DNA from 3 places in the Sedimenticola thiotaurini genome. Region 3 is predicted to be linked to each of the others. Evidence: predicted binding sites of a transcription regulator. Region 3 holds the regulator's gene; each other region holds the start of a gene.
The links. Region 3 encodes sigma-54, which starts transcription at its own class of promoters, with help from an activator protein. Its sites were predicted from a motif close to TGGCANGNTNCNTGCTT; they were not measured.
Positions count from the first base shown of each region.

Region 1: the regulator sigma-54 is predicted to act here: its motif matches at 8,162-8,178, upstream of AAY24_RS07330 (flagellar basal body-associated FliL family protein).
Region 2: the regulator sigma-54 is predicted to act here: its motif matches at 1,763-1,779, upstream of nifB (nitrogenase cofactor biosynthesis protein NifB).

Region 1 is NZ_CP011412.1:1,613,401-1,623,242, reverse strand. It holds gene AAY24_RS07355 (YgaP family membrane protein) at 6-194, opposite strand; gene AAY24_RS07350 (Crp/Fnr family transcriptional regulator) at 490-1,173, opposite strand; gene AAY24_RS07345 (response regulator) at 1,189-3,507, opposite strand; gene AAY24_RS07340 (response regulator) at 3,795-6,617, shown strand; gene AAY24_RS07335 (MFS transporter) at 6,634-7,920, shown strand; gene AAY24_RS07330 (flagellar basal body-associated FliL family protein) at 8,211-8,720, shown strand; gene fliM (flagellar motor switch protein FliM) at 8,725-9,735, shown strand; gene fliN (flagellar motor switch protein FliN) at 9,764-9,842, shown strand, end outside.
Region 2 is NZ_CP011412.1:3,599,769-3,609,610, forward strand. It holds gene AAY24_RS16565 (sulfite exporter TauE/SafE family protein) at 1-290, opposite strand, end outside; gene AAY24_RS18660 (GNAT family N-acetyltransferase) at 426-1,187, opposite strand; gene nifB (nitrogenase cofactor biosynthesis protein NifB) at 1,837-3,357, shown strand; gene AAY24_RS16580 (4Fe-4S binding protein) at 3,369-3,647, shown strand; gene AAY24_RS19320 (hypothetical protein) at 3,666-3,866, shown strand; gene AAY24_RS16585 (ArsC/Spx/MgsR family protein) at 3,863-4,288, shown strand; gene AAY24_RS16590 (2Fe-2S iron-sulfur cluster-binding protein) at 4,338-4,622, shown strand; gene AAY24_RS16595 (nitrogen fixation protein NifQ) at 4,640-5,317, shown strand; gene draG (ADP-ribosyl-[dinitrogen reductase] hydrolase) at 5,407-6,333, shown strand; gene AAY24_RS16605 (bacteriohemerythrin) at 6,543-6,944, opposite strand; gene AAY24_RS16610 (SIR2 family protein) at 7,067-7,960, opposite strand; gene AAY24_RS16615 (NAD(+)--dinitrogen-reductase ADP-D-ribosyltransferase) at 8,104-8,949, opposite strand; gene nifH (nitrogenase iron protein) at 9,137-9,842, shown strand, end outside.
Region 3 is NZ_CP011412.1:2,163,307-2,173,148, forward strand. It holds gene AAY24_RS09840 (calcium/sodium antiporter) at 85-1,116, shown strand; gene AAY24_RS09845 (KpsF/GutQ family sugar-phosphate isomerase) at 1,113-2,111, shown strand; gene kdsC (3-deoxy-manno-octulosonate-8-phosphatase KdsC) at 2,164-2,688, shown strand; gene lptC (LPS export ABC transporter periplasmic protein LptC) at 2,720-3,289, shown strand; gene lptA (lipopolysaccharide transport periplasmic protein LptA) at 3,273-3,788, shown strand; gene lptB (LPS export ABC transporter ATP-binding protein) at 3,796-4,521, shown strand; gene AAY24_RS09870 (RNA polymerase factor sigma-54) at 4,631-6,133, shown strand; gene hpf (ribosome hibernation-promoting factor, HPF/YfiA family) at 6,158-6,493, shown strand; gene AAY24_RS09880 (PTS sugar transporter subunit IIA) at 6,513-6,989, shown strand; gene rapZ (RNase adapter RapZ) at 7,074-7,955, shown strand; gene AAY24_RS09890 (HPr family phosphocarrier protein) at 8,101-8,370, shown strand; gene ptsP (phosphoenolpyruvate--protein phosphotransferase) at 8,367-9,842, shown strand, end outside.

The sequences.
Region 1 (9,842 bases), 550 kb from region 3:
ATCGATCAGTGTTTGGTTTTACAGGTGCTCAGGCCAAATGGCAGGTAAGCTGGGCACCAGCCGATCGCCGCAGTAAACAGCGGGATAATGCCGATTGCTCCCCACCAGTTCTGTGCCATCACACCCCAGGCAATCAAACCGATGCCAACCACTGTGCGCAGTCCTCTGTCTATGCCACCCATGTTCTTTTTCATCACAAGCTCCCATGTTGTTCAGTTAGGATTCAGGGGCGCGCGCCCCATGGACTATGGGCTAAAGGTACCCCTTTTTCTCCACTCTGTATGTGACTTAGTCACATAGCGGTTTCCGGTTATCCCGCTGACCCGGTCCGGATGGTGCCGTTTCTGTCCGAACAGTAGCTATCCAATAACCGGCAACCGGGTGCGGCAACTTATCGGGGGAGTGGATTCCGGTTCAATGTTTCCAGTATAGCGGCATGCTGGACAGGTGCGTGGAAAGAGTGGATGAATATGGCCATGCCAGACAAAGTTATCTCTCCAGCTGTTTCTGCTCCAGTCCCGGCAGGTCGAGAAGAGTGATAGAACCCCGTGTTACCCGGATCAGCCCTTCCTGTTCAAGTTCCTTGAGAATCCGGCTTACCACTTCCCGCGAGGTGCCGAGTTCCGAGGCGATCTCCTGATGGGTTACCTGCAGAGTGTGATTGGGTGGGAGCGTTCGGGTACAGAGATGGTGGGCGATGCGTTTGTCCATGCGTCTGAAAACCACCTCTTCGACCACGTTGATAATGTTGGACAGACGGGTGGCCACCAGGCTGAAGATGTAGTCCCGCCAGTTGCCTGACTCGGCCAGCCAGCGGCGTGCATCGCTGGCCGATATCAACGCGGCCTCCACATCGGTTTCGCAGATAGCAAATGCGGGAAAGGGCGTGTTGCTGAGAATGCAGGATGCGGTCAGAATGCAGCTCTCACCCGGACCCACCCGATAGAGCGTGATCTCCTTGCCGTTCTCCCCCAGTTTATAGACTCTCGCCGTACCGTTGAGCAGGATTGCCAGGTGGCTGCAGTCACTACCTTCCTGGCACACATGCTGCCCCTTGGGCAGGTTCGCTATGCTGGCCTTGGCAAAAAACTCCCGTTTGAACAGTTCGTCGCTCTGGTCGATAAAGCGGATTTTCTCCGACAGACTGGCTCTTCTGCTGTTCTCAATGGTCACCGGGCGCTCCAGAGGTTAAAGGGGGGCTGCGGACACTATTGGCACCCAGTCGGCAGAATCAAGCCAGGCTGGGGAGATCGAGCCGGGATCTGCGCCGGTGGGTAACATTATCTCTCCATTGCATGCCCGGATCTGGCTGATGATGTCATCGATCTTATCGGTCTTGAGGATGGGGCCCGCCAGTTGGACCAGGTCGGCGCCCAGGTAGTGCAGAACCTTTAGAGCTGTACTGTTTGCCCCGAACCGGGAGAGCGATACTTTGATACCCATCTCGTGGAGCTGGGTGAAATGTTCCTTGGCGGTTTTCAGATCTACGCTCAAGTCGGCGATGCGATACTCCAGCACCAGGCCAACACCGACCATCTGTCGGGCGCGCAACTGGTCCCTGATCCAGCCTGCGATAGCGCCCTGAAAAATCGATTCGGCGGATTGTTCCACAATTAACAGGTTGTTTCTGCCTTCGCTCCGCTTCTCTTCCAGTGTGGCCAGGGCACGCTCAATCAGCCACTGGCTTAACCGATATCCAAGTTGCTCCTGATCCCCCAGTGACATGATTTCGGCGCTACCCAGATACTTTCCGTCACTCAGCGGCAGTCGTGGTTTCAGCATGTAGGCGTTTGTTCCGGGCTGCTGATTGTGTTTCAGTGTTCTGAAAAGAAGCTGGAAGCTGCCTTTTTCAAGGGCCTGTCTGAACAGTTGGGGTAGCTGTATCGTCGCCGGTTCATGGCCGGGATGGTTGTCCGGTTCATCGTACAGCTTGACATACTGGTCGCTCCCCAGGATCGCTTGTGAAGCGGCTGATGCATTGGCGATCAGATCGGATGCGCTGGTCTGTTCCCTGCCGAAGATGGCAATACCGATGTGTGGCGTCAACTTTGCTTCGGTTTTCAATGCCAGCAGTTTGCGGGCAAGGTTTTCCGCCAGGCTGACAATATTCTTCTGGTGAGGGCGCAGGATCAGAATGGCAAAACTGTCATCATCAATGCGGCTGGCGATATCCTGCTCTTCCAGCAAACCGCTGATCAGATTGCCCAGGTTGGCAAGATAGCCATTATCTTTCTGCTCCGTTCCGTCCCCTTCGGTCTGTTCCAGCGAGATGTAGAGCACTCCACCAGTCGCCGCGCGCTCCTCTATGAGTGTGGTCATGCGATCCAGCTCTTCATAAAAGTGCCGACGATGGTAGAGCCCGGTGAGGCGGTCCCGACTGTTGGGATGAGGCTGACGTTTTTCCAGCATGCGTGCCCGTTGCACCCGGTTGGTAATGGTGTTGATCAGGTGGCGGGGGCGGATCGGTTTGCTGAGGAAGTCGTCACCGCCGACACTCAATGCCTGCAGCTGTTTGTCAGTATCCTGTTCGCCGGACAGGAACACGATCGGTGTGGTGACGAAGTCAGGATGCTCCCGGATAATGGTGGTCAGTTCAATGCCATTGGCATCCGGCATATAGAGATCCATCAGGATCAGGTCGGGGCGGAATTCATCCAGTGCTTCGATTACCTTCATCGACTCTGTGATTACCGCGGTTTTCATACCGCTCTTTCTCAGAATGGACGCGGCAAAATCGGCCTGGGACTGATCATCTTCCACCACCAGAATACGGTAACGGTCGTCTTTGGGGGAGGCCATCTCCATGATTCGGGCCGCCAGATCCTGGGTATTTACCGGCGTCACATAGTAACCATCCACACCGCTGCGCAGTGCAAGCAGGCGCTGTTCCAGATCTCTGGTCTGGCTGATGCAGATTATCCCCACCTGTTTCTTGTGATACTCCTGCTGAATTGCCAGTTCACGGTTAAGCATGCTGATTCGGACCAGGAAACTGTCATCAATGATCAGCACGTCCGGCAGACGACGCTGTATCTCCCCTTCAACATCGTCCGGTTGCAGGAAGCTCAATACCGTGCAACCCTGCTCCTCCAGCATGCCGACAAGACCGGGGGCCAGCTTGTCGCTGGACAACAACAGGTAAATCAGTCGACTGGCCGGTTTTTGCATGCCGGAGTTGTTACGTACCAGTTCCGATTCATGCTTGATCGCGGTGATGAGTGCGCTGACCGCCTGTTTCTGTTTGGGGGTGGGAACTGAATCGGCAGCCATGAAGCCACCCAGGGTGACTTCCAGGGAGTAGCTGTTCTCGCTTAACCTGGCCAAACCAAAGCGGCCACTGGTACCGGTCAGGCTCTGGACTTTCTGATGCAGTTTTTTCAGCTGAACCGGATCCCAGGTATCTTGGGATAATTCGATCCAGTCGCTGTCAACACTGTGAATTCGCTCGGGAAGATGTTGAATGAACGCTGCTTTAAGTTCCTGTTCTTTTTGTTGCTGTTCAGGCATGTATTCAGTTCCTTTCCATACGGTGTATGCTGACCAGGCTCCTGACAAGTGGTAACTCCCGATCTGGACAGGATTATCCCACTGACAGTCTGTGTAGGCCACCTAATCATATAGATGAAATATCCGAAATCGGGGCCCGCCATGTAAAATGGCGCCGTTAGATTAACAGATTGGTTGGCAGCCCGGGTTTTGCTTAACTCACCAGGGCTTCCGGCTGGTGGCCATGAGCAGGGATTACAGTGGGAGCGCAGGATGCCTGAGTCTGTCTTGAATGCCTGGATAAGAGCATGTCAGAAATAAAAGTAACACGCCAGTTGTTGATTGCCATGGAGCGGGCCAGGCTGTTTTATGCCGGTCTCGGTTTTGCCGGTGTTGCGACGTTGCTGTTATCCGGTCTGGTCTACAAGCTCGCTGCGGAGGTGGGTGGTACGCCGGTACGCCTTCTGACGGGCGGTCTGATACTGACCGCCCTCACTCAACTGGGTACCTGGTACGCCTGGTATCTACGTCAGCCGGATCTGTCAGCGCTCAAACCGTGGCTCTACTATCCGCTGCTCAGCACCTTGCCGGCGGGACTCTGCTGGGGTGCCATGACCGCCTACCTGTTGCCGTACCACCATTCGGAAGCCGGGTTGCTGATACTGTTGACTATTGGTGCCAGTGGACTGTTATCGATCCTGTTGCTATCCGCCCTCGACTTGATGGTGTTGCTCTTCTTCGCCTGTTTCCTGGCGGCCCTGCTGGGTGTGTTCAATCTGGATCAGCTCTGGCCGACCGGCAGTATAGTGACCGTATTGCTGGCATTTGTCCTGGGACTCGGGGTCGTTGCCACGGCGGTGTCCCAACTGTTTGGCATCATCGCCCGTTTGCGGGCAGGAAAACAGAATGTCACGGGAAAACTGGATCAGGTCCGCCTGCAGATGATGGGGCTGAACACCAAGCTCAATGATCAGGATGAACGTCGGCGTGACGTGGAGCAGAAACTCTACCTGGCCAAGGAAGCTGCTGAGACAGCCAATATGGTGAAGGGCGAATTTCTCGCTACCATGAGCCACGAAATTCGTACACCGCTGAACGGTATCGTGCCTTTGCTGGAAATACTGCGTGAGTCGGAGCTGGATCGGGAACAGCGCCAGTTCGTCACCACTGCGCTGAACTCTTCCTACCATTTGCTTAGCATTATTAACGATATCCTGGATTTTTCTAAAATCGAGGCGGGAAAGCTCGATCTTGAGTCCATTGAGATGAACCTGCAGGAGCTGGTCGAATCGGTGGTGACCATGATGGCCAAGAGCGCAGAGCGCCGGGGGCTGGATCTGAATTACCGAATAGATCCTGATCTACCCAGTACGGTAAGGGGCGATCCGATCCGGTTGCGCCAGGTGTTGACCAACCTGGTCAGCAACGCCATCAAGTTTACCTCCAAAGGCGGTGTCATGGTTGATGTGGCGTGCCGGGGGCGCAGCAAAAAAAACGTCGAGGTGGTGTTTGCGGTGAAGGATACCGGAGACGGTATCAGTGAAGAGACCCAGGCCCGCCTGTTCCGGGCCTTTAACCAGGCCGACGCCTCCACCACCCGTAAACATGGTGGGACCGGGCTGGGTCTGGTGATCTCACGGCGCCTGGTGGAGTTGATGGATGGCAAGATCGGCGTCCGGTCGGAAGTGGGGAAGGGGTCGGTCTTCTGGTTTTTAGTGCCGATGCGCAAGTCCCTGCGGGATATCCCGGCTGACAGGCGCTCCCTGCAGGGGGTGCGGGTGCTGGTGCTGGATGATGATGACCGGCATGCGGAGAGTCTGGAGCAGTTTCTGGATGATTGGGGTGTTCTGCATCAGCGGACCAGCAGTACTATGGATGCGTTGTCCAACCTGATATCAACCGCTAATCTGGGCGAAAGCTGGGCCTATGAGTTATTGATTCTGGATAGCAAGACCCTGAGCGGCAGGCTGTCGGGCTTTCTGCGTCAGATCAATGATGAGCCGACTCTGGGCGGGCTGAAGCTGCTGGTGATAGGCGATGTGGCTCGCTCGGCTGACAAACTGGGTGTGGATGCCACTCTTTCCCGGCCAGCAAAAAAGAGTGAGCTGTACCGTACGCTGTGCCGTCTGATGGATGTGCAGGATGAGCAGTCGTCGGGGGCAAGATCATCCACGGAACAGCTCACCAATCAATTCCTCTATGCGGACTCCCAGGATAGCTCCTGGGCCGAGACAGTACCGCTGGACAACTTCGGTAGGGTCGAAGCGGATTCCGCCAGTGACGTGCAACTGATGGGGCATGTGCTGCTGGTGGAGGACAATCTGGTAAACCTTAACGTGGCAAAGAAGATCTTGCTCCGGCTGGGTCTGGAGTGTGATGTGGCCCAGGACGGCCTGGCGGCCCTTACTGCGATCAATCACCATCAGTATGATCTGGTGCTGATGGATTGCCAGATGCCCCGGATGGATGGGTATGAGGCGACCCGGGCAATCCGTTTGCGGGAAGCCACCAAGGGGCTGGCCCGTCTGCCGGTTATCGCCATGACCGCTAACGCCATGGAGGGGGATCGGCAAAAGTGTCTGGATGCCGGGATGGATGACTATCTGTCCAAACCGGTGATGCCCGCCACCCTGCGACTGATGCTCTGTCAATGGCTGCCGCGCAACGAATTTGATGCCCCGGAAGCAACCGCCGACAATATCAGACCGATGGGGGACACCACCCGTTATGCGGTGCCGGACGAGGAGCCGGAAGGCTCACCAGGACAGCCACGGGATATTGATCGCAGCGTGCTCGATGAGTTGCATGAGATCATGGAGGATGACCTGGTAACCCTGCTGTTGAGTTTTCTGGATACGGCCCCGGGACTGATCCGCGAGATCGAGGCGGGAATTCTGGACCGGGACCTTGAACAGGTGATTCTGCCGGCCCACTCGTTGAAATCGAGCAGTGCCAACGTGGGGGCATTGAAGCTTTCCGATATTGCCCGTCAGATTGAACAGGCAGCCCGGCAGGATGATCTGACCAGGGTCTCCAGTGCATATAAGGGTCTGAATCAATCTTTCGATGCGGCGGACAGGATTTTACGCAAGGTGTGTGAACAGGGACTGGATGAGTTGAGCTTTGACTGATGGGGCAATGTTGAGCATGGACAGCAAAAATCACTGGAGAAGTCGCCAGGTACTCTCCTGGGCGCTCTATGACTGGGCCAACTCGGCTTTTGCCACCACCGTTATGGCGGGCTTTTTTCCCCTGTTTTTCAAACAGTATTGGGCCGCTGATCTGGATACCGGCAACAGCACCTTTTTACTGGGTAGTTTCAATGCCTTTGCCAGTCTGGTGGTGGTGCTGTTGGCGCCGTTGCTGGGCGCCATCGCGGACCGGGGCAATGCCCGGAAACGGTTTCTACGCTACTTTGCCATGATGGGCGTGGTAATGACCGGGGCGCTCTATCTGGTGGCGGCAGGGGGCTGGATGATGGCCCTGATGCTCTATGCCATGGCGGTGATCGGATTTTCCTGCAGCAATATTTTCTATGACGCGCTGTTGCCGGAAGTGGCCCGGGAATCGGAACTGGACCTGGTCTCCTCGATCGGTTTCGGGCTGGGCTATCTGGGGGGTGGCATCCTGTTTGCTTTTAATGTCTGGATGACACTCGATCCGGCCTTCTTCGGCCTGGCCGATGCGGCGGAAGCGGTGAAGAGTTCATTCCTGATGGTGGCGATTTGGTGGGCCCTGTTTACCATCCCGGTGCTGTTGTTTGTGCCCGAGTCGCCAGCCACCGGTGGTTCCGGGTGGCTGGAAAGCGTCAGGGCCGGGGTCGGACAACTGCGTGCCACCTTCTCAAAGCTGAAGTTGCTGCGTCAGACCGGTCTGTTCCTGGCAGCCTACTGGCTCTATATCGATGGGGTCGACACTATTATCCGGATGGCGGTGGACTATGGACTGTCACTTGGTTTTGACTCTAATGGACTTATTGTGGCGCTGTTGATTACCCAGTTTGTCGGATTTCCCGCGGCCATACTGTTTGGCAAACTGGGGGAGCGTTTCGGCCCCCGTCAGGGTATTTTTGTGGCGATCGGAATCTATCTGGTGATTATCCTCTGGGCCTACCAGATGGACCAGGTTTGGGAGTTTTACCTGCTCGCGGTAGCGGTTGGCCTGGTGCAGGGGGGGATCCAGGCGCTGAGTCGGTCGTTCTATGTGCGGCTGATCCCCAGAGACAAGCCGGCAGAGTTTTTTGGTTTCTATAACATGCTGGGGAAGTTTGCCGCGGTCCTGGGGCCCTTGATGATGGGTATGGTGAGTCTGTTGACCGGAAGCCCCCGGCTATCCATGCTCTCTGTGGCCGTGCTGTTTGTGGCAGGGGCCCTGTTGCTGAAGCAGGTCGATGAGGTGGCCGGACGTGCCCAGGCCCGTTTGCTGGAAGAGTAAGTGATGTGATTCCCCCGCTGCCTTTCAGCGGCATGAGCCAGGGCCGTGGTCTTTGCCCGGATAGTTCCTGTTCGGGATTGCGAAATGCCGGGATGGTCGGGTCTGCCGACTATCCCCGTGGCGGCTTGATCCCGCCATTTTTTTGCCTTTTGACCATACCGTCATCTGTCAATTCTTTGTCAGTCGAAAGAAAAAATCTATAACTATATGAAAAATAACATGATTATATTTGATTTTTGAGTGGTATAGGTATTGCATAGTTAAGTCTGGTTTTTAGAGAGGAATCGTTTGTGGCAAAACAACAGGATGAAGATCTCGATCTTGGCGCAGAACACGTCGGTCTTTCGAAAAAGAAGTTGATCCTTATTATATTGGGTGCGGTTCTGCTGATGGCTATCGGACTGGTTCTTGGCTGGTATCTCACCGGTGGGAGTGGCGCAGCGAATGAGGATGAGGCGGAAGAGGTGGTTGAGGAGCAGTTACCGGCCATTTATCACCCGCTTGCCCCGGTATTTGTGGTCAACCTGCCACCCGGTGGAAAGGCCAAAATGCTCCAGGTGGGGGTACAGGTGATGGCGCGTGATCCGGCTCTGATCCAGTTCCTTAAATACAATGATCCGATGATTCGACACAACCTGTTGTCCCTGTTCGGCAACCAGCAGGATAGTGGTTTGCGCGATCGGGCAGGCAAGGAGAAACTCCAGACGGAGGTTCTCAATACAATTAACCGGATTCTCAAGGAGTATGACGGAGGGGGAGAAGTCGAAGCCGTCTACTTTACCTCTTTTGTGATGCAATAAAATCATGGGCGCCAGTGACCTGCTTTCACAAGACGAAATCGACGCGCTGCTGCATGGCGTCGATGACGGTGATATCGATACCCAAGCTGATGAACAGTTTGATGGCGAGGCCCGTCCTTACGACTTCGCCAGCCAGGACAGGATAGTTCGTGGGCGGCTGCCCACCCTGGAGATGGTGAACGAGCGTTTCGCCCGTTATTTCCGCACCAGCCTGTTCAACATGTTACGTCGCTCGGCGGACATCTCGGTGTCGGGTGTACAGATGCTCAAATTCTCCGAGTTTGTGCACAGTCTGTTTGTCCCGACCAGCCTTAACCTGGTGAAGGTTGCCCCCCTGAAAGGGAAGGGGCTCTGTGTACTGGATCCGAAGCTGGTCTTCAGTGTGGTGGACAACTTCTTCGGCGGCACCGGGCGTTTCCACACCAAGATCGAAGGGCGTGATTTCACTCCCACCGAGCTCCGTGTGGTCCAGATGCTGCTGAATCTCGCGTTTAACGATCTGCACGAAGCCTGGAAGCCGGTATTGCCGTTGAAATTTGAGTGTGTCGGCTCCGAGGTTAATCCCCAGTTCGCCAATATTGTGAGTCCCTCGGAAGTGGTGGTGGTGACCTCGTTTCATGTCGATCTGGAAGCGGGCGGCGGCGATATGCATATCTGCATGCCTTACTCCATGATTGAGCCGATTCGCGATCTTCTGGATGCCGGTGTGCAGTCGGATCGGGGCGATAAGGATGAGCGCTGGGTGATCGCCCTGAAGGACGAGATCATGGACGTTTCAGTGGAACTCTCCACGATTTTTTGTGAAACCACTTTGAGTATGCGGGAGCTGGCTGAGCTGCAAAAGGGCGATGTGATACCGATGGATATCCCCCAGGTGGTGGAAGTGATGGCAGCGGATGTGCCGATATTTTCCGGACGTGTAGGCGTATCGGATGGGCATTATGCGATCAAGATCGAAAAGTGGATCGATCCCCCAAAGCACATAGGGTTACAGGATCTGCTGAACGAATCCTGAGCAACGCTTTTCAACTAGGACAAATATCATGAGCGACGTGGAAAAAGACCCGAATGAAGCACTGGCCGATGAGTGGGCTGCTGCACTGGAGGAGCAGGACGATGTGG
Region 2 (9,842 bases), 1.4 Mb from region 3:
AACAGTTGACGATCCAGGCCCTGGCTGACGCTTACGCCAACTGGTGACAGTGCCACGGCCACAATCAGTATCGGGACGGCCAGGCGCCATTCCACCAGGCGTTTGCGGATAAATGTGGTGGTGGAAACGCTGGTGGAAATGGCGTTCAGCAGCAGTGCGGTAGCCATAGCGGCATGGATCTCCACGCCCAACGCCAGAAATATTGGTACCAGGATAAATGCCGCCCCGACGCCGGCCATTGCCATGATGGCGGTGAGGCAAAATGTGGCAATGGCGGCGATGGTAAGCATAATAACCGTGGCTTAAATTGGCTCCTGAAATGGCACTACAAAGGCCACGGGCCGGGTGAATTCGGCCTGAGCGATTTAGCAGCAGCCGGTGTGGAAACATCCGGAACCAGGCGATCTCCTTGAGAGCCTGGTGAGCTAATATCTCACCTCGTTAACGGCTGTGTCAGGTTTTTTTGACCGGGATAACGCCGACAACAGGTTGAAGTTGCGATGGGTAGCGTGGATGGTTTGCTTCATGGTTGTTCGTCCAAGATCGATCTGCAGGTCAACCGATTGCGTGGCCCAGGTTAGCAGCAGGGTACAGAGATCGAACAGGTTGGTCTGAGCCGGCGAGACAGTGTCGGATCTCTCCTTGGGTAGGTCTGTTTCAGCAATCAGTACTTCACCATCATAGCGGGTGTCGATGATCCGGCAAACTTTACGGATCAGGGCCTGTATCTCCTGGTTGTGCGCCAGGCATTCGAACCGAAAACGGGCGATATCGCGTTCCAGCGCCGCGTCTACCAGGCGATCCAACAGGAGATGTCCGATCCCTTGGCCCTGCATGTGATCGGCCACAGTGATAGCCACTTCAGCGCATTCATCATCGTCGCGAATGCGAATTGCGCGGGCAATGCCCAGCCCGTTGCCCTCCCTGCCCGACTCGTCGAGTTCGACCGCGGCGATGGCGAAGTGGTCGTATCCATCGGTCTCAGTGAAATAGCGTAGTTCCGCTTCTGAGAGTGAGGCCTTGGCGGCAAAGAAACGTTTATGGCGGGAGAGGGCCGAAAGCTCGGAAAAAGCCCGTTCCATTTCCTGCTTGTCGGAGGGGCGAACCAGGCGCAAACGGATTTGCCGGCCATTATCCAGTTGGACCGAATCAGCGTAGTGTTCCGAAAAGTGGAGTTCCTGTTGCATTTGCATGACCTCCCGATCAGGTTGAAATAGGCCGCAATTAGTGGCCTATTGTGCGATGCAACATAAATATAAGCAATAGAAAAAGCTAAGATAGTCAATTAATTAGGGATCAGCTCATGGAACAGGTATCCGTTAACAAATGATTTGGAACGGAACGGTTTTAGAGCTGTCTGAGGCCAAATCCAGGTGTGCAGGAAAATAGATCACGCGCTATACGGCCGGATCAAACGGCTTTGCGAACAACAGGCGGCGTGTCCATCGACACCGTTATTAGGGTGAAATGAGGGTGCTTACCCTGTTCAACTGTTATTCCCCAGGTTTCACTAGGCGAACAAACCCTGGGCCAGGGTATTTGCATCAGTTGGAGAGATGCTTCCAACATCGGAGCTCAGGCTTCCACAATCTATCCGCCGTTCCACCTTCCCGTACCATCGACCCACTTACCCTACCGGGATTGGCAACAACGTAGCACTCCCGACAATTCCCCCTCTTTTGTCGTCTACATAACCATGCATGGCTCTTCAGAAATAATAAAAACCAAGAATAAACAGATAGATAAGTGACTGAATTCAAGCGGGCACACTCTTTGCTTCTGATCAGTTCAGTGTTGTTTCAAGCCTTGATGAGGCGTTGATCAGGAGATCCGGTGATGGAGTTGACGGTATTAGGTCAAACGGCAGGCCAGGTGGCAGATGAGGTTTCCGGGGGGGGTTGCAGTTCTTCCGGGTGCGGTGGCAGCAGTGATCAGCTGTCTCATCTGCCCGAGCATATACGCGAGAAGGTGCACAACCATCCCTGTTACTCCGAGGAGGCGCATCACCACTTCGCCCGCATGCATGTGGCGGTGGCGCCGGCCTGCAATATCCAGTGTCACTACTGCAACCGGAAATATGACTGCTCCAACGAGTCCCGTCCCGGTGTGGTGTCAGAACTGCTGACGCCGGATCAGGCGGTCAGGAAAGTGATGGCAGTGGCGGCCAATATTCCCCAGATGACGGTGTTGGGCATCGCCGGACCCGGTGATCCCCTGGCCAATCCGGAGCGCACTTTCGAAACTTTTCGCCAGCTCACCGAAAAGGCGCCGGACATCAAGCTCTGTGTCTCCACCAACGGACTCTCCCTGCCGGAGCAGGTGGATGAGCTGTGCAAGCACAATATCGACCACGTCACCATCACCATCAACTGTGTCGATCCGGACGTGGGGGCCAAGATCTATCCCTGGATCTTCTGGAACAACCGGCGCATCAAGGGTCGCAAGGCGGCAAAGATCCTGATCAGGCAGCAGCAGAAAGGACTGAAGATGCTCACCGAACGGGGCATTCTGGTAAAGGTCAATTCGGTGATGATCCCCGGTGTCAATGACCAGCATCTGGAAGAGGTGAGCAAGGTGGTGAAGGCCAACGGTGCTTTCCTGCATAACGTGATGCCGCTGATTGCCGAGGCGGAGCATGGCACCTTCTACGGCGTCATGGGGCAGCGTGGTCCCACCCACAGCGAGTTGCAGGCGTTGCAGGATAAGTGTGCCGGCGACATGAACATGATGCGTCACTGCCGTCAGTGTCGTGCCGATGCAGTGGGCATGCTGGGCGAGGATCGGGGCGACGAGTTCACCATGGACAAGGTTGAGAACATGGAGGTGGATTACGCGGCGGCCATGCAGCGACGTGCCGAGTACCAGGCCGCCGTGGAGGCCAACCGGGAGGCGCAGAAGCGCCAGAGCGGAGAGACCTTTGTGGCACTCTCATCCATACAGGTGAAGAAGCGGGAGACCCGACCGGTGTTGATGGCGGTCGCCACCAGTGGCGGCGGAGTAATCAACCAGCACTTTGGCCATGCCAAAGAGTTCCTGGTCTACGAGGCCTCCATGACCGACGTCCGTTTTATCGGCCATCGCAAAGTGGATCTCTACTGTAGCGGTGGTGACACCTGCGGTGACGCGGAGACCACCTTGCAGAAGATCATCCGCACCCTGGATGGGTGCGAGGCGGTGCTCTGTTCCAAGATCGGCTACGAACCCTGGGAGCAGCTGGAGTCAGCCGGAATAGAGCCAAATGGTGAACACGCCATGGAGCCGATCGAGGAGGCCGTAGCGGCAGTATACGCCGAGATGGTGAAGCGCGGCCTGGCCGATAAAAGCGCAACACCTGACCGTTTGCAGGCGGGTGCCTGAGGAGCAATAGCATGGCTTATGAAATTATTGATAGTTGCGTCAACTGCTGGGCCTGCGAACCGCTCTGCCCCAGCCAGGCAATCTCCGAACAGCGACCCCATTTCCGGATAGATGCGAAAAAGTGCACCGAGTGCGAGGGGGACTATGCCGATCCCCAGTGCGTCAGCATCTGTCCCATCGAGGGGGCCATCCTGAATCCGTTTGGCGAGGCGGCCAACCCGCCCGGTTCGCTCACCGGTATCCAGCCGGAGCGCATGGCTCAGGTGATGGCGGAGATCCAGGCCCGTTAACCACAATAGGAGCAGCCCGTGTCCACGATCAGCAACTTCAAGAGCACCCCATCCACCGCCCCGGTTTCAATCCGTTGTCGACGCTGGCTGCATGGGTTGCGACAACGGCCATCAGCGGGAGTCCAACCGGCCTGGACCCACTTGCCGCATCGCCTGTGGCAGCGCAACTCTGCTCTGCTGGTGCTCCTGCATGAGCGGCAACCGGACCTTGTCCCATGACCCGGTTATGGTTTTATGAAAAGCCGGGCTGTGTCGGTAACCGGGAGCAACTGGCACTGCTCCAGCGTCTGGGCTACCAGCCGGAGGTGCGGAATCTGTTGAGTCAGCCCTGGACAGTGGAGACTCTGCGGCCGTTTTTCGGCAGTAAACCGGTATCTGAATGGTTTAACAGCACCGCTCCGGCGGTCAGAAACGGGGCGATCGAGATTGCCCGGCTGGAGCCGGACCAGGCTCTTCGGCTGATGCTGGCCGAGCCGCTGCTGATCCGCCGGCCGCTGTTGCAGTACGGCTCGTTCCGGCAGTCCGGATTTGAGTCCGGCCCGGTGTTGATCGCCCTGGGTATTCCGACGGATCTGTTAACCGACCTGAACAGCTGCCCGGTAGAGGCGGACAGGGCGGCCTGTGCCGTGATCGATCTGTAGGGGCAGGAGAGTTTATCGCAGCGAGGTTTTACACCACAGGTGAGCAGCAATGGCGAAAGCAAACATTACCTTTGAAGATATTGATCGCACTGTCAGCGTGCCGGCCGGTACCCGGGTCATAGAGGTTTCCGAGCAGGTTGGCGCCGGTATTGTCTACGGCTGCCGGGAGGGCGATTGTGGTACCTGCATCATGCATGTTCAGGAGGGTTGGCATAACCTCACCGAGCCCAGTGTTCTGGAGGAGAAGGTGCTAAAGGAGAACATGGCGGGACGGCATGACCGACTCGCCTGCCAGGCACAGATCATTGGTGACTGCCGTATCAAACCGACCTGATCGAAACGGAGTTCCGCATGGCGCTGATTAAATGCCGATACATATTCCAGGCTGGACCGCTGGTCCCCGGCTTCGTGGGTGTTACCCTGTTGCGCTGTCTGCGCCGGGACGGGAACCGAACAATGCTGAGCGCAGTCAAGGCGGATGAATCGCTGGCATCAATATATACCGCCCTGATGGCCCAGCGTCGCGGGGAACCGGCTGAAGAGAACCTGGCCCGCATGCTCGCCTCCTGGTCGCTGGGTCGGGGCGTGCTGCCCGACTGGTTGGGGCTGGGTGAGCTGCGTTACCGGCAGTTGATGGCACGCCATTTCCCCGGCATCGATCCCGACCGATTGGCCCACTTTGGCCGGCCATTGGCGCCCGATCGTGACGACGAGCAAGCGGAGCTGCTGAGTCTGCTGCTGGCCCATCGCAGTGGTATCACCTCCTCGGAGAAATGGATTGCCGGCATTGTCACTGCCGGCTGCCTGGGGAGCGATCACCTGTGGCAGGACCTGGGGTTGTGGAGCCGCCCCGATCTGACCCGGCTGATGCTGGACCACTTTGCACCGCTTGCCCGGCGCAACGACAGGAACATGAAATGGAAACGCTTCCTCTACAAGCAGTTGTGCGAGTCCGAGGGGATCTATGTCTGCCGCTCACCCAGTTGCGAGGTCTGTATTGATTACGCCAACTGCTTTGAGCAGGAGTAGGACGACAGCAGGTTGCCGGGGATGGACGAGCAGATCGGCGGCAGTGATGGTTGCCGGGGTGGACACAACCCACGGGGGAGTGAAGGACGATGAACAGATCACTCTCCATTGAACAGCGGGCCATCGGTGCCTACCTGGGGCTGGCGGTCGGGGATGCCCTCGGTGCCACCACCGAGTTTCTCACCCCCAATGAAATCCGTGACCGTTACGGTGTGCATGACAGCATCATCGGTGGCGGTTGGTTGCATCTCAAACCCGGCCAGGTGACCGATGATACCGGCATGAGTCTGGCCCTGGGGAAGGCGATACTGGCGCAGGGGGGCGTCCAGGCGGTACCGGTGGCGCGGGCATTCAGTGACTGGATGCGCAGCAAGCCGGTGGATATCGGCCACACGGTACGGCGCGGCATTGTGCACTTCCGGGACAGCGGTGTGCCCGCCGTGCCCGAGAACGAGTTCGATGCCGGAAACGGTGCCTGTATGCGTTCCCTGCCGGTCGCTATCGCCTACTGGAACGCCCCGCCTGAGCTGCTGCTGGAGGCGTCCCGTATCCAGTCCCACATCACTCACAACAATCCCCAGGCCGATGCGGGTACCGAGGCGGTACTGCACATGCTGGTCGCCGCCTTTCGGGGCGAACCCTTATCGACCCTTCAACAGATTGCCGGACAACTGGTAGCGCAACAGCCCGCGTACCGTTTTGACAGGCGGCCGGTGCAGAATCCCGGTGGCTGGATCGTGGAGACCCTGCAGGCGGTGTTTCAGTCCCTGTTCAACCAGGGTACGTTGGAAGCGATATTGATCGACGTAGTGAACCGCGGGGGCGATGCGGATACCACCGGCGCCATCGCCGGCATGCTGGCGGGTGCCTGTCAGGGCGTCGAAGCCATTCCGAGACGCTGGCTGCGGGCGCTGGATCGGGACGTGCGCAGCGCCTGCGAACAACAGGCGCTGGCGTTGTTGGAGTTGGCGGCAACCGCCCGGTGGGCCGGGCCGGAATCCGCAGTGTCGAATTAATACAATTTCTGTCCTTCTGTGTAACGTCCACCCTACGGGGGAGTGCGGCTGTTGTCCATCCAACCCGGGTGGGCATGTTTTCTATGCCCACGGGGGAAGCGCGGTACGGATTGCAGCGTGGGCACCATGTACCCATCCTACAGGAGTGCGGCTGTTGTCTATCCAGCCCGGTAGGGTGGGCATGTTTTTTATGCCCACGGGGCACCTGGCTACCGGTTACCGTGCAGTTTAAGATGCGCCGCCAGGGCGCTGTCCATGGTGCGGGCATGCAGATCGAACCAGCCAGGCAGGTGGTTTGTTACATAGTCCCGGCCCATGGCGAGGGAACCCCGGGCGACTTTCTCAGCAAAGCGATCCAGCTCCCCCAGCACCCGCTGATGTTCATCCATGTGTTCACGAATGGCGGGGAACCGGTACAGCTCCATCAGTTGCCCTTCCGATTCAAAATGGGCATGGGTGTGTCGAACCAGTTGTTCAAACAGCCTGATAAAATTGTCCCGCTCCGATTCGGCAAGCTGATTGACCAGGGAGATGAACTCGTTGTGGGTCTGGTCCATGATCTTTACGCCGAGTCGGTAGCAGGGGTTATCGGGTTTGATAATCGGCTGCACGGACAGCGCTCCGGTGTTGGTCGGTATGCCAGGGTGACGGTGTGCGCCTGGGGTGTGGTGTGGATCGGGGACAGGGAGATCGGTCCGGCGGATAGCCGGTCAGTCTCCCGCCCGGTTCTGGTTCAGATCCGCTGTTCATTCCGTAACGGCAACGTTGCGCAGTGCTGCGCCGACATCCCGGCAGCGGCCATCAACTCGCCCACCTCGGCTTCGATGATGTGGATATTCATCCGCTTGCAGAAACGGCGCTCCTTGTCGTTGGGTTCGGCAATCAGCGCCCAGCCGGCCGGTTGGGCCGCATCGTAGATCATGTCCGACAAAACCATCCGTTCCGTATCCCGGGTCATGCGCAGACCGATGAACAGGTACTGTTTTCCGCGCCGGTACTGCTTGACGAAACCGGGAATGGCGAAGCCACCCATCAACTCGGTGATGTAATCCACATAGTCGGCATCCGAGGCGATATAGGTGGCGTCCGGCAGCGGGCTGCCCATCGGTTTGAACAGGATCGGCAGCGATGGATCCACCGCTTCCTGGGGGATCTCCCCGGCGGAGTAAGTGGTACCGTCGTAGTGATGGATACGAAACCGGTAGTCGGTGCCGGCAACACGGGAGATGCCGCGAATCAGGGTATGGGGACGATCAGCGTAGTGCTGCTGCAGCTGGCTGTCCCGGTTGATGTCGATCACATAGGGGGTGTGGATATCCGCCAGCCACTTATGCAGTGGTGAAGGACTCCAGCGGGTATCGCCATACAGGGTGTCGAGGAACCGGTTGACGGCGCTGCGTCCCCGTTTCAGTTCGATATCCATGGCGGCCCGGGGGAATTCATACATCAACCGCGGTGCCATGGGATTGCCGTTGTTCATGGCCAGGATCAGGCTGTCACTGTCGGCCGGGATCGGTTCGCCCGTGTCCAGGTGAGTCACGCCTTCCAGTGCACCGGGTCCCAGGTAAGGCACAATATCGCCGCTGGTGATGCCCTCGATGAGCGTCAGCATAGTTGTCTCTGCCATGTTTGGTACTCCTTGACTAGTGGGTATTAGCTGTCAGGAGCAAGAGCCGGGCCAAATGGGGTGTTGGCTGTTGGAACAGTAACTTAGCTGTTTTTCTGTATGGCGGGGCAGGGACAATTGTCGGGTTTCCTACACCGTTTCTGCTAGAAAGCGCTCAGGTTCACCTCGTACACGCCGCCGATCACCAGGTACTCATCTTCGCCACTCAGGCGGCCCGGCAGCAGGCCCGGCAGGTAGGCCAGCTTGCTCAGGGGTATGGCGGCTTCCAGGATATAGTCACCAAACTCGTCGGCCCGTTCCCGGTTGCCGGTAAAGGAGTTGATGTTATTCAGTACCAGAATGTAACGATGTCGGCCCGGTTGATGCAGCACTTCGTGTTCATTGATTCGATTAATGCCACGGTACAGGGTGAGATGGGTCTGTCCGGGAAACTGCCGGGCTATCTCGTACTGGCAGTAGGTGTAGAGCAGATCGAGCTGGGACTCCAGCGCGTTGGTGTTGTACAGCCCCTGGGTGCGGGCCGCCAGGTAAGCCTGGTAGGGGAGCGAGTTGATATCCCCCACCGGTCCCTGGTGGTTGCGTGGCAGGAGGCCGAAGCGGGACTCCACCCAACCTTTTAATACAGCCGCCTCTTTACTGTCGGGATCGAACAACCAGCCGCGCAGAATGCGCAGGTAATCGGCCCGGCCCCGGTGCTTCTTGCCGGGGCGTTCGGGCAGGCCGGCCTCTTCCGGGTGATCCAGTAGAAACCCGGAGCGCATGTAATCCTGAAAATTTTCCGCTCGCCGGGTGGCATCGTCGATCCCATCCAGGCTCTGGAACAGGGCGTCGTGCAACTCCGCCACGCCGTCCAGGGAGAGCGGCGCCGGGTGGTGCTGGAAAGTAAGGCTGCCAAGGATCACCGGCGGCAGATTGCAGTGGTTGAGAGAGCTTCTGGCGTGGGCCGGGAGCGAGGCGTCAGCCGCTGTGGTTTGTCTGTATTCATCCATACATTTTATTGGGTTTGTCGCAAACCCGACCCTCTTGGTCGGTTCCTTGGCGTTGAAAAATAGTTAATAAATACAGTTAGTTAACTTCTTTATCTGTTTTTGGCACAGGCTTTGCTCAATACCCGTTGTGCAGGTGATACAGCGTATTCAATCACCACTGACTTTAACAACGAGTAAGGAGATCGACATGGCACTGCGTCAATGTGCAATTTACGGTAAAGGTGGTATCGGCAAGTCTACCACGACCCAGAACCTGGTGGCTGGTCTGGCCGAACTGGGTAAAAAGGTAATGATCGTCGGTTGCGATCCGAAGGCGGATTCCACCCGTCTGATTCTGCACTCCAAGGCGCAGAATACCATCATGGAGATGGCTGCCGAGGCCGGTACCGTCGAGGATCTGGAGCTGGAAGATGTGCTCAAGGTGGGCTATGGCGATATCAAGTGTGTCGAGTCCGGTGGTCCGGAGCCCGGCGTCGGTTGTGCCGGCCGCGGTGTGATCACCGCCATCAACTTCCTGGAAGAGGAAGGCGCCTACGAGGAAGACCTGGACTTCGTTTTCTATGACGTGCTGGGTGACGTGGTATGCGGCGGATTCGCCATGCCGATTCGCGAGAACAAGGCCCAGGAGATCTACATCGTCTGCTCCGGCGAGATGATGGCCATGTACGCGGCCAACAACATCTCCAAGGGTATTGTGAAATACGCCAACTCCGGTGGCGTGCGCCTGGCAGGTCTGATCTGCAACAGCCGTAATACTGCCCGCGAGGATGAGCTGATCATGGAGCTGGCCCGTCAGCTGGGTACCCAGATGATCCACTTTGTACCCCGTGACAACGTAGTGCAGCGTGCCGAGATCCGGCGTATGACCGTGATCGAGTACGACCCTGAAGCCA
Region 3 (9,842 bases):
ACAATCCCGGCAAGGTCTGAAACAATGCCTGCGCCACTAAGAATCCGTTGAAATTTAACTCTACCATCCCCCACGAATCACTTTATGCTGCTAGATATTGCTGCCATCATCGCCGGTATTACCCTGCTGGTCTGGGGAGCCGACCGCTTTGTCATCGGCGCGTCCGGAATCGCCAGCAACCTGGGCCTGCCACCGATGATTATCGGACTCACTATCGTTGGATTCGGCACTTCGGCCCCGGAAATACTGGTCTCCGGTGTGGCCGCCATTCAGGGCAATAGCGGCCTGGCTATCGGCAACTCACTCGGTTCCAATATCGCCAATATCGGCCTGATTCTCGGCGTTACCGCCCTGATCGCCCCCCTGAATGTCCGATCTAACACCCTGCGCCGGGAGTACCCGATCCTGCTGGCGGTCAGTCTGGGCACCCTGGTACTGATGCTGGACGGTGTGCTGGGAAGGGTTGACGGCATGATCCTGTTGCTGGGACTGGTGGGGATGCTGTACGCCATGGTGCGTATCGGCATGCGCAGTCTGTCCGGTGCACCCGACCCGATCACCGCTGAAATCCTGGACGAACTGCCGGAATCGATGAGCACCGGCAAGGCGGTTTTCAACTTCTGTCTGGGTCTGGCCCTGCTGCTGTTCAGCTCCCGGATCCTGGTCTGGGGCGCGGTCAACATCGCCTCCTCCTACGGAGTCAGCGACCTGGTCATCGGCCTCACCATCGTGGCCCTGGGCACCAGCCTGCCGGAACTGGCAGCCAGTATCGCCAGCGCGCTCAAAAATGAACACGATATTGCCATCGGCAACGTCATCGGCTCCAATATGTATAACCTGCTGGCGGTTATGGCAGTACCGGGGCTGATCGCGCCCGGGCCGTTCGATCCCCTGGTATTGACCCGGGATATGCCGATGATGCTCGGCCTGACCCTGGCCCTGTTTGTCATCAGCTACGGCTTCGGCGGAAACGGGCGTATCAATCGGACTGAGGGATTCCTGCTGTTAGCCGCCTTTATCGCCTATCAGGGCGTGCTTTTCACCCAGAAAGGGGGGGCCGCCACGGTCGTCGAGCCCACCGCCTATCAACAGACAATCGAGCAGCAAAGTACATGAACAAGGATTGCACCCCCTCTCCTGAAGAGGCCAAAAAACTCCAGGCACTGGGCCTGGCTGTCATCCATAACGAGGCCGCCGCCATCCAGGCGCTCGCCGACCGGATAAATGGGGACTTCGCCCGTGCCTGCGGCTTCATGCTCAAGTGCGAAGGCCGTATTGTGGTCACCGGCATGGGCAAATCGGGCCATATCGGCAGCAAGATCGCTGCTACGCTGGCCAGCACCGGCAGCCCGGCCTTTTTTGTCCACCCGGGCGAAGCCAGCCACGGCGACCTGGGCATGATCACGGCCAAGGACGTGGTGCTGGCGCTCTCCAATTCCGGCGAGACCAGCGAACTATTGACCATACTGCCGCTGATCAAGCGTCTTGGGGTGCCCCTGATCGCCATGACCGGCAACCCGAATTCCAATCTGGCCCGGCAGGCAGACGTGCATATCGACGTCAGTGTCGAACAGGAGGCGTGCCCCCTCAACTTGGCCCCCACCTCCAGCACCACCGCCACCCTGGCAATGGGGGATGCACTGGCGATTGCCCTGCTGGAGGCCCGGGGCTTCACCGAGCAGGATTTTGCCCGCTCCCATCCCGGCGGCAGCCTGGGCCGGCGACTCCTGCTGATGGTGAGTGATGTGATGGTGACCGGCGAACAGATCCCCCGGGTGCCGGAGCAGGCCAGCCTCAAGGATGCACTGCTGGAGATGACCCGGAAAGGGATGGGCATGACCGGGGTTATCGACGACCAGGGCCGCCTCAGCGGCATCTATACTGACGGCGACCTGCGCCGCACCCTGGATCGACCGGTGGATATCCGCAACTGCAAAATCGCCGAAGTGATGACCCGGGGCAGCACCACCGCCAGTGCAGACATGCTGGCGGCGGAAGTACTCAAGATCATGCAGGAGAAGAAGATCAACTCCCTGTTTATCGTCGACGATCAACAGATGCCCATTGGCGCCTTGAACATGCACACCCTGTTGCTGGCGGGCATCGTCTGACCGGCCACTGCCCGTAGCGACTCACCCTGACTCAGCAGAAAGGATGCCTAAGATGCAGGAGATCTTGAAGCGAGCCAAACAGATCCGTCTGGTTATCTTTGACGTGGATGGTGTGCTGACCGATGGCAGCCTGTTCCTGGGTGATGACGGACAGGAGTACAAGGCGTTCAACTCCCGGGATGGTCTCGGCATGAAGCTGCTACAGAAAAGCGGCCTGGAGATCGGCATTATCACCGGTCGCACCTCCAACGTGGTGGCGCTGCGGATGGAGAGTCTGGGTATCCGGCACGTCTACCAGGGACAAGAGGATAAAGTACCGGCATTTCGGGAACTGCGCGACAAACTGGGACTGACGAATGAACAGATCGCCTACGTGGGTGATGACGTGGTGGATCTGCCGGTAATGCGCCAGGTCGGTCTGGCCATGACAGTGCGGGACGCCCATCCCCTGGTCAGGCAGTATGCACACTGGCAGGCCCAGGCAGGAGCCGGTCGCGGTGCCGTGCGGGAAATCTGCGAACTGTTGATGGAGGCGCAAGGGACCCTGGAACAGGCTTTTGGGAAGTATCTCGACTGACCCTTCAAAGTATCCGGGCAGGACATCAACCATGACTGAACAGAAAAACCTGATAATCGGCGGCATGCTGTTGTTGCTCGTGGTGGTCACCCTCTGGATAGCCCGCCAAAGCATGCAGGAGGAGGCGGAACGCACAACTCCACAACACCGGGTAGACTATTATCTGGAAGGGGTCGACTCCACCCTGATGGATCTGAGCGGGAGACCCAGTAAGCGACTGGTGGCCAATCGCATGACCCATTTCATGGATGACGACAGCACTGAACTGGAGTCACCGCGGATGACCCTGTACGACCTGGACCGTCCGCCCTGGCATGTCCGCTCGGAGACCGGTTGGCTCTCGGGTGATGGGGAGGTGCTTCTTTTGCAAGGTGAGGTTAAAATCGACCGCTTTGCGGCGCCCGGGGTCCGGCCCATGCACATAACCACCCGGGATCTGCGGGTACAGCCAAGAGACAACTATGTGGAAACCGATGCTGAAGTGCATGCGCGCAGTAACCAGGACCGTATCGATGCCAAGGGCATGCAGATCTGGCTCCAGCAGCCGATCCGCATCAAACTGCTAGCCAATGTACGAGGACATTATGAAGTCGAACCCTAAGCACCAACACAGGGCCCGCTGGTTCGCCATTACCCTGTTACTGCTGCTGTTTCCAGGGATAGCCCCCGCCCTGCAGTCGGACAAGGACCAGCCGATCTACATCGAGGCCGATGCGGTGGATATCGACGATCGGAACGGCACCAGCATCTATAAAGGGAATGTGGTACTGACCCAGGGCAGCATCGTGATGACGGCGGACCAGGTGACCGTGACCCAGCACCAGGAGCAGACCGACCAGATCGAAGCGATCGGCAGTCCGGTTACATTCCAGCAGGATACCGACAATGGCAAGGGCACCATCAAGGGCCGTGCCAAAAAGGCCGAGTACTCGGCCAACGGCGAGACCCTCAATATGATCGGTGACGCAATCCTGATCCAGGGCAAGGACACCTTCAAGAGTGACCGGATCGTCTACGACCGCGCCCGGGCCATTGTAAAGGCCGGTGCCAGCGCCAAGGGCAAGGAACGGGTCCGGGTCACTATCGGTGGCAAAAAGTAACCCGCCCATGAGTGTGCTCGTAGCTGACAAGCTGGTAAAACACTATCGCCGTCGCGCGGTGGTCAACGGGGTCTCCCTGAAGGTAGCCGCTGGCGAGGTGGTTGGGCTGCTCGGACCCAACGGTGCCGGCAAGACCACCTGTTTCTACATGATCGCCGGGCTGGTGCCGTCGGAAAAGGGCGCCATCAGCATTGATGGTCACGACATCACCGGCCTGCCGATGCATGCCCGGGCCCGGCTCGGCCTCGGCTATCTGGCCCAGGAGCCATCGATTTTCCGTAAGTTATCGGTATTCAACAATATTTTTGCCATCCTGGAGACTCGCAAGGACCTACGGCGTCCGGAACAGATCGAGGCCTGCGAGGCGCTGCTGGTGGACTTTAACCTGACCCATCTGCGGAACAATCTGGCGATGAGCCTGTCCGGGGGCGAACGTCGCCGGCTGGAGATCGCCCGCTCACTGGCGATGGAACCCCGCTTCATCCTGCTGGATGAACCCTTCGCCGGCATCGATCCGATCTCGGTCAAGGATATCCAGAATATTATCCGCTCCCTCTCCTCCCGGGGTATCGGCGTGCTGATTACCGATCACAATGTGCGGGAGACCCTCGGAATCTGCGGACGGGCCTATATTATCAGCGAGGGACAGGTCCTGGCTGAGGGTGAGCCGGAACAGATTCTGGCCAACCAGGAGGTACGCTCGGTCTACCTGGGAACAGAGTTCAGTCTGTAGCTTGACCGATGACAATTAACACTTTTTCCCCTTGTGCGCCTGTGCAGTTTTTACGCTAGAATGAAACTGTGAAAACTATACAAATTACGTACCAGATTCAGATATTCGCATGAAGCAGACGCTCCAGCTTCGCCTTGGCCAACATCTAACCATGACGCCGCAATTGCAGCAGGCTATCCGCTTGCTGCAACTTTCGACGCTGGATCTCAAACAGGAGATCCAGGAGGCCCTCGACTCCAACCTGATGCTGGAGACCGAGGAGGATAACAGTGCCCGCGAAGAGGCCCGCCAACAGGAGCAGCAGAGCGTAATCGATGGACTGAACGGCGAAAACCTGAAAGCTGACAAGGCCAACAGCAACGATCTCAATAACGAGAAAGAGATCAATGGCGAGGCCAGTTCCATGCCGGAAGAGCTGCCTGTGGACAGCGGCTGGGACGATGTCTACGACAGCACCCTGCCGCCCTCCTCCGGGATGGCCTCACGGGACTCCGGAGACAGTGACTACCTGGCCCAGCGCCGTAGCGCCCGAACCCTCTATGACTACCTCACCTGGCAGCTGAACCTGACCCCGTTCAGCGATCTCGACCGTCAGATAGCGGTTGCCATCATCGACGGTATTGATGAAGACGGCTACCTGCGGATGGAGCTGAATGAGATTCTCGACGACATGGAGGCCGACGAGATCGAACTGGATGAGATCGAAGCGGTGCTGCACCGGATCCAGCAGTTTGATCCACCCGGTGTGGGTGCCCGGGATCTGCGCGAATGCCTGCTGATTCAGCTGCGCCAGTACACCGAACCCCATCCGGCCATGGAACTTACCCTGCGGCTGGTGGATGACCATTTTGACCTGTTGGCCCAGCAGGACCACAACCAGATCAAACGCAAGCTGAAGATCGACGACGACACCCTGAAATCGATCAACCAACTGATCCGCTCACTGATTCCGCGGCCCGGCAGCCTGGTGGCTGAAACTGAGGCCCAATATGTCATCCCCGATGTGTTCGTGACCCGTCGGGATGGCACCTGGCACGTGGATCTGAATGCCGAGGCCGCGCCCAAACTGCGGGTCAACCCGGACTACGCCCGGCTGATCCGGCGCGCCGACAACAGTGAAGACAACACCTGCCTGAAAAACCACCTGCAGGAGGCGCGCTGGTTTATCAAAAGCCTGATGAGCCGCAACGAGACCCTGTTGCGGGTGGCCACCAAAATCGTCGAGCTGCAGCGCGGCTTCTTCGAGCACGGTGAAGAGGCGATGAAACCGCTGGTGCTGCGGGACATTGCCGAGGCCCTGGACCTGCATGAATCGACCATCTCCAGGGTAACGACCCAAAAGTACATGCATACCCCGCGGGGTACGCTGGAGTTCAAGTATTTCTTCTCCAGCCATGTCAGTACCGCCGGAGGGGGAGAGTGTTCCGCCACGGCGATACGCGCACTGATCAAAAAACTGATCGCTGCCGAAAAACCCAACAAACCGCTAAGCGACAACAAACTGGCCAGTATACTTGCCGATCAGGGCATTCAGGTCGCGCGGCGAACAGTAGCGAAATATCGCGAGTCCATGGCGATTCCGCCATCCAACGAGCGCAAGCGCCTCGTCTAGAGGCCCGTAACCAAGGAGCAAACCATGCAAATCAGCATCACCGGTCATCATGTGGACATCACCGAAGCCATGCGCAACTACGTGGATACAAAATTGGAGCGCCTGGAACGGCACTTTGATCATGTTGCCAAAATCCACGTCATCCTGAGTGTTGAGAAACTGCGTCAGAAAGCGGAAGCAACACTGCATGTGAATGGTGCCGATGTCTTCGCCGAGTGTGAAGAGGAGGATATGTATGCAGCCATTGATGGCCTGGTGGACAAGATCGACCGCCAGGTCAAAAAACTCAAGGAGAAAAGCACTAATCACCGCAATGGTGCAGGTATGAAGGGCATTGACCCTGCCAACGCCGAAATCTAACCCAAAAGGCACCACAATCATGTTTCCCGCAAATTTCATTAGCGTCGAACGCATCAGTGTCGCCAACCCGGCGGCCAGTAAAAAGCGCGTACTCGAAGAGGTAGCCGGACTGCTGGCCTCTGCTTCAGATGAGCTTACCCAGGGCAATGTATTCGACAAACTACTTGAGCGGGAACGATTGGGCAGCACCGGGCTGGGGCATGGCATCGCCTTGCCCCACGCCCGCGTTGCCGGCGTCACGGAAGCCCGCGGTGCCTTTGTCCAGTTGCAGTCAGGGGCGGATTTCGACGCCCTGGACCAACAACCGGTCGACCTGGTATTCGGACTGCTGGTACCGGAAGAGGCCACCGAAGAGCACCTGCAACTGCTGGCCAAACTGGCCACCCTGTTCAGTGATGAAGCGTTCTGTCAGCGGCTCAGAAAGGCCCGGGACAGCGCCAGCCTGCTACAGGAGTTCATTCTGCAGGAACCCATGCCTATCAGCGCCAGCGGCTGACCCGGAGGGCCGACGACGCAGTTCGCTTCAAGGCCCATACGATTGACCCCTTTTGTGCATCTGACCGGAGGTAACGGAGACCCCATGAAGCTGTCAATCATCACCGGACTCTCCGGCTCCGGAAAGAGTGTCGCCCTGCATACCCTGGAAGATGAGGGCTACTACTGCATAGACAATCTGCCGGTGTTCCTGCTGCCGGCCCTGGCCGGTGAACTGGTCAAGGATCAGGACAAACGGTTCCAACTGGTCGCCATCAGTATCGACTCACGCAACACGCCGGCCGAGTTCGAGAACATTTCCACCCTGCTCCACCCCCTTAAGGCCAAGAAGATCCGCTATGAGGTTATCTTCCTGGAGGCGCGGGACGAGACGTTGATCAAGCGTTTCAGCGAAACCCGCCGACGGCATCCACTGACCGGTGGAGGGCGGCCCCTGGCGGAGGCGATCAGCTATGAACGGGAGATAATGGCGCCATTTCTCAACATCGCCAATATCCGCATCGACACCAGCGAGACCAATCTGCACGAACTGCGTGATCTGATCCGCTCCCGCATCACGGAACGGCTGGACGCCAATATATCCCTGCTGTTTCAATCATTCGGTTTCAAACAGGGGATTCCCCGGGACGCGGACTTCATCTACGACGCCCGCTGCCTGCCCAATCCCCATTGGCAGCCGGCACTGCGCCCACTCACCGGCAGGGACAGCCCGGTACAGCACTTTCTCGGGGAAAACAGCGACGTTCAACGCTACAAGGAGGATCTGGTGCGCTTTCTGGAGCAGTGGATACCCCGCTTTGAAGCCGAGGGTCGCAGCTATCTGACCATCGCTATCGGTTGTACCGGGGGACAGCACCGGTCGGTCTATCTGGTGGAGCAGTTGGCCGCCCACTTCCGTACCTGTGGCCGGCAGAGCCAGATCCGCCATCGGGATCTGCCCCGGGTGGCCTCGGCCGATTCCGGTTAAGCTGTAACGAATTAGGAAAAGAACTTCCGTTTCCGGCAGTGACTACCGCAACCGGGGCCTGCACCAAGTGCGGACGGGGCATTTTGTCACTGGCGTGCATTGTGCGATATTGTTTCTCCAGATCAGGGGCTATGTGAGCTTTTTTATGGTCACCAAACAGATAACCATTATTAATCGTCTGGGCCTGCACGCCCGGGCCGCCGCCAAGTTTATTACCGAAGCAGGGCAATACAGCAGCACTATCCAGCTGATCCGCAATGGTCAGCCTGCCAATGGAAAGAGCATCATGGAGGTGATGATGTTGGCCGCCAGCCAGGGAACCGAGTTGACGCTGACAACCGAAGGAGAAGATGAGATCGAGGCCGCCAATGCCCTGGAAGCCCTGGTCAACGACCGCTTCGGAGAACCTGAATGACCTTTGCCGGCAACGGCATCGGCATAACCTCGGGTATCGCCATCGGCGAAGCCCATATTCTGCGCCCCGGCCTGCTGGAAATCGGCCCACGCCAGATCGACCCGGCCGATATTCCGGCCGAAGTGCAGCGCTTCCAGCTGGCGGTAAACGGGGCCAGGGGACGACTTCAGCAGACCCGTAAAAAGATCCCCGACAACACCCGCTCAGATATTATCGCCTTCATCGACACCCACCTGCTGATGATGAATGACGCCGCCCTGGTGGAGGTGCCGATCCAGCTGATTCGTCGCCACGCCTACGCCGCTGAATGGGCACTGCAACTGCAGCGGGAGTCCCTGGTGCAGGTGTTTGATACCATGGATGATCCCTACCTGCGCACCCGCAAGGATGATGTGGAACATGTGGTCAACCAGATCCAGATTGCCCTGCAGGAGCTGGATGAGGAAGAGAGCGATGACCTGCAAGGCAAGGTGATCCTGGCCCAGGACCTCACCCCGGCGGATACCATTGTGATGCGTCACCAGGGAATCGCCGCCTTTATCACCGAATTCGGCGGCCCTATGTCCCACACCGCCATTCTGGCCCGCAGCCTCGATATCCCGGCCATTGTCGGGGTGCACGGCATCACCCGGCTGCTACGTCAGGGTGAAACCCTGGTGGTGGATGGGGAGCAGGGGGTGGTATTGGCGGACGCCGACCCGGACACCCTGGCCCATTACCAACGACGCATCAACGCCACCCGCAACCGGACCATCCAGCTGCGCAACCTGATCGGCCGGGCCGCCACCACCCGGGAAGGGGTGCGGGTACAATTGATGGCCAATATCGAACTGCCCGAGGATATCGAAACCACCCGTCAACTACAGGCCGACGCGGTAGGGCTCTACCGCACCGAGTTTCTCTATATGAACCGCCAGGGGATGCCGGACGAGGAGGAGCACTACCAGACCTATCGCCAGGTGGTGGAGGGTCTTGACGGGATCCCGATCACTATTCGCACCCTGGATCTGGGGGCCGATAAACAGGTGGATGGCTGCACCACCCTGAGCTGCAATCCCGCTCTCGGCCTGCGCGCCATACGGCTCTGTCTCAAGGAGCCGAGAATGTTTCAGCCCCAGTTGCGGGCCATTCTGCGCGCCGCCGTTCACGGTCCGGTGCGCATCATGATCCCCATGCTCTCCACGCTCCAGGAGGTGCGCAAACTGAAGGCCATACTGGCGGAGACGGAAGCGGCCCTGAGCGCGGAAGGGATACCCTTTGCGAAAAATATTCCGATCGGCGGCATGATCGAGGTACCGGCCGCCGCGCTGGCTGCTGACGCCTTTACCCGTGAACTGGATTTTCTCTCTATCGGCACCAACGACCTGATCCAGTACACCCTGGCCATTGACCGGGTGGACGACGAGGTCAACTATCTCTATGACCCGTTGCACCCCTCCATCCTGCGTCTTATCCAGATGGTTATCGACGCC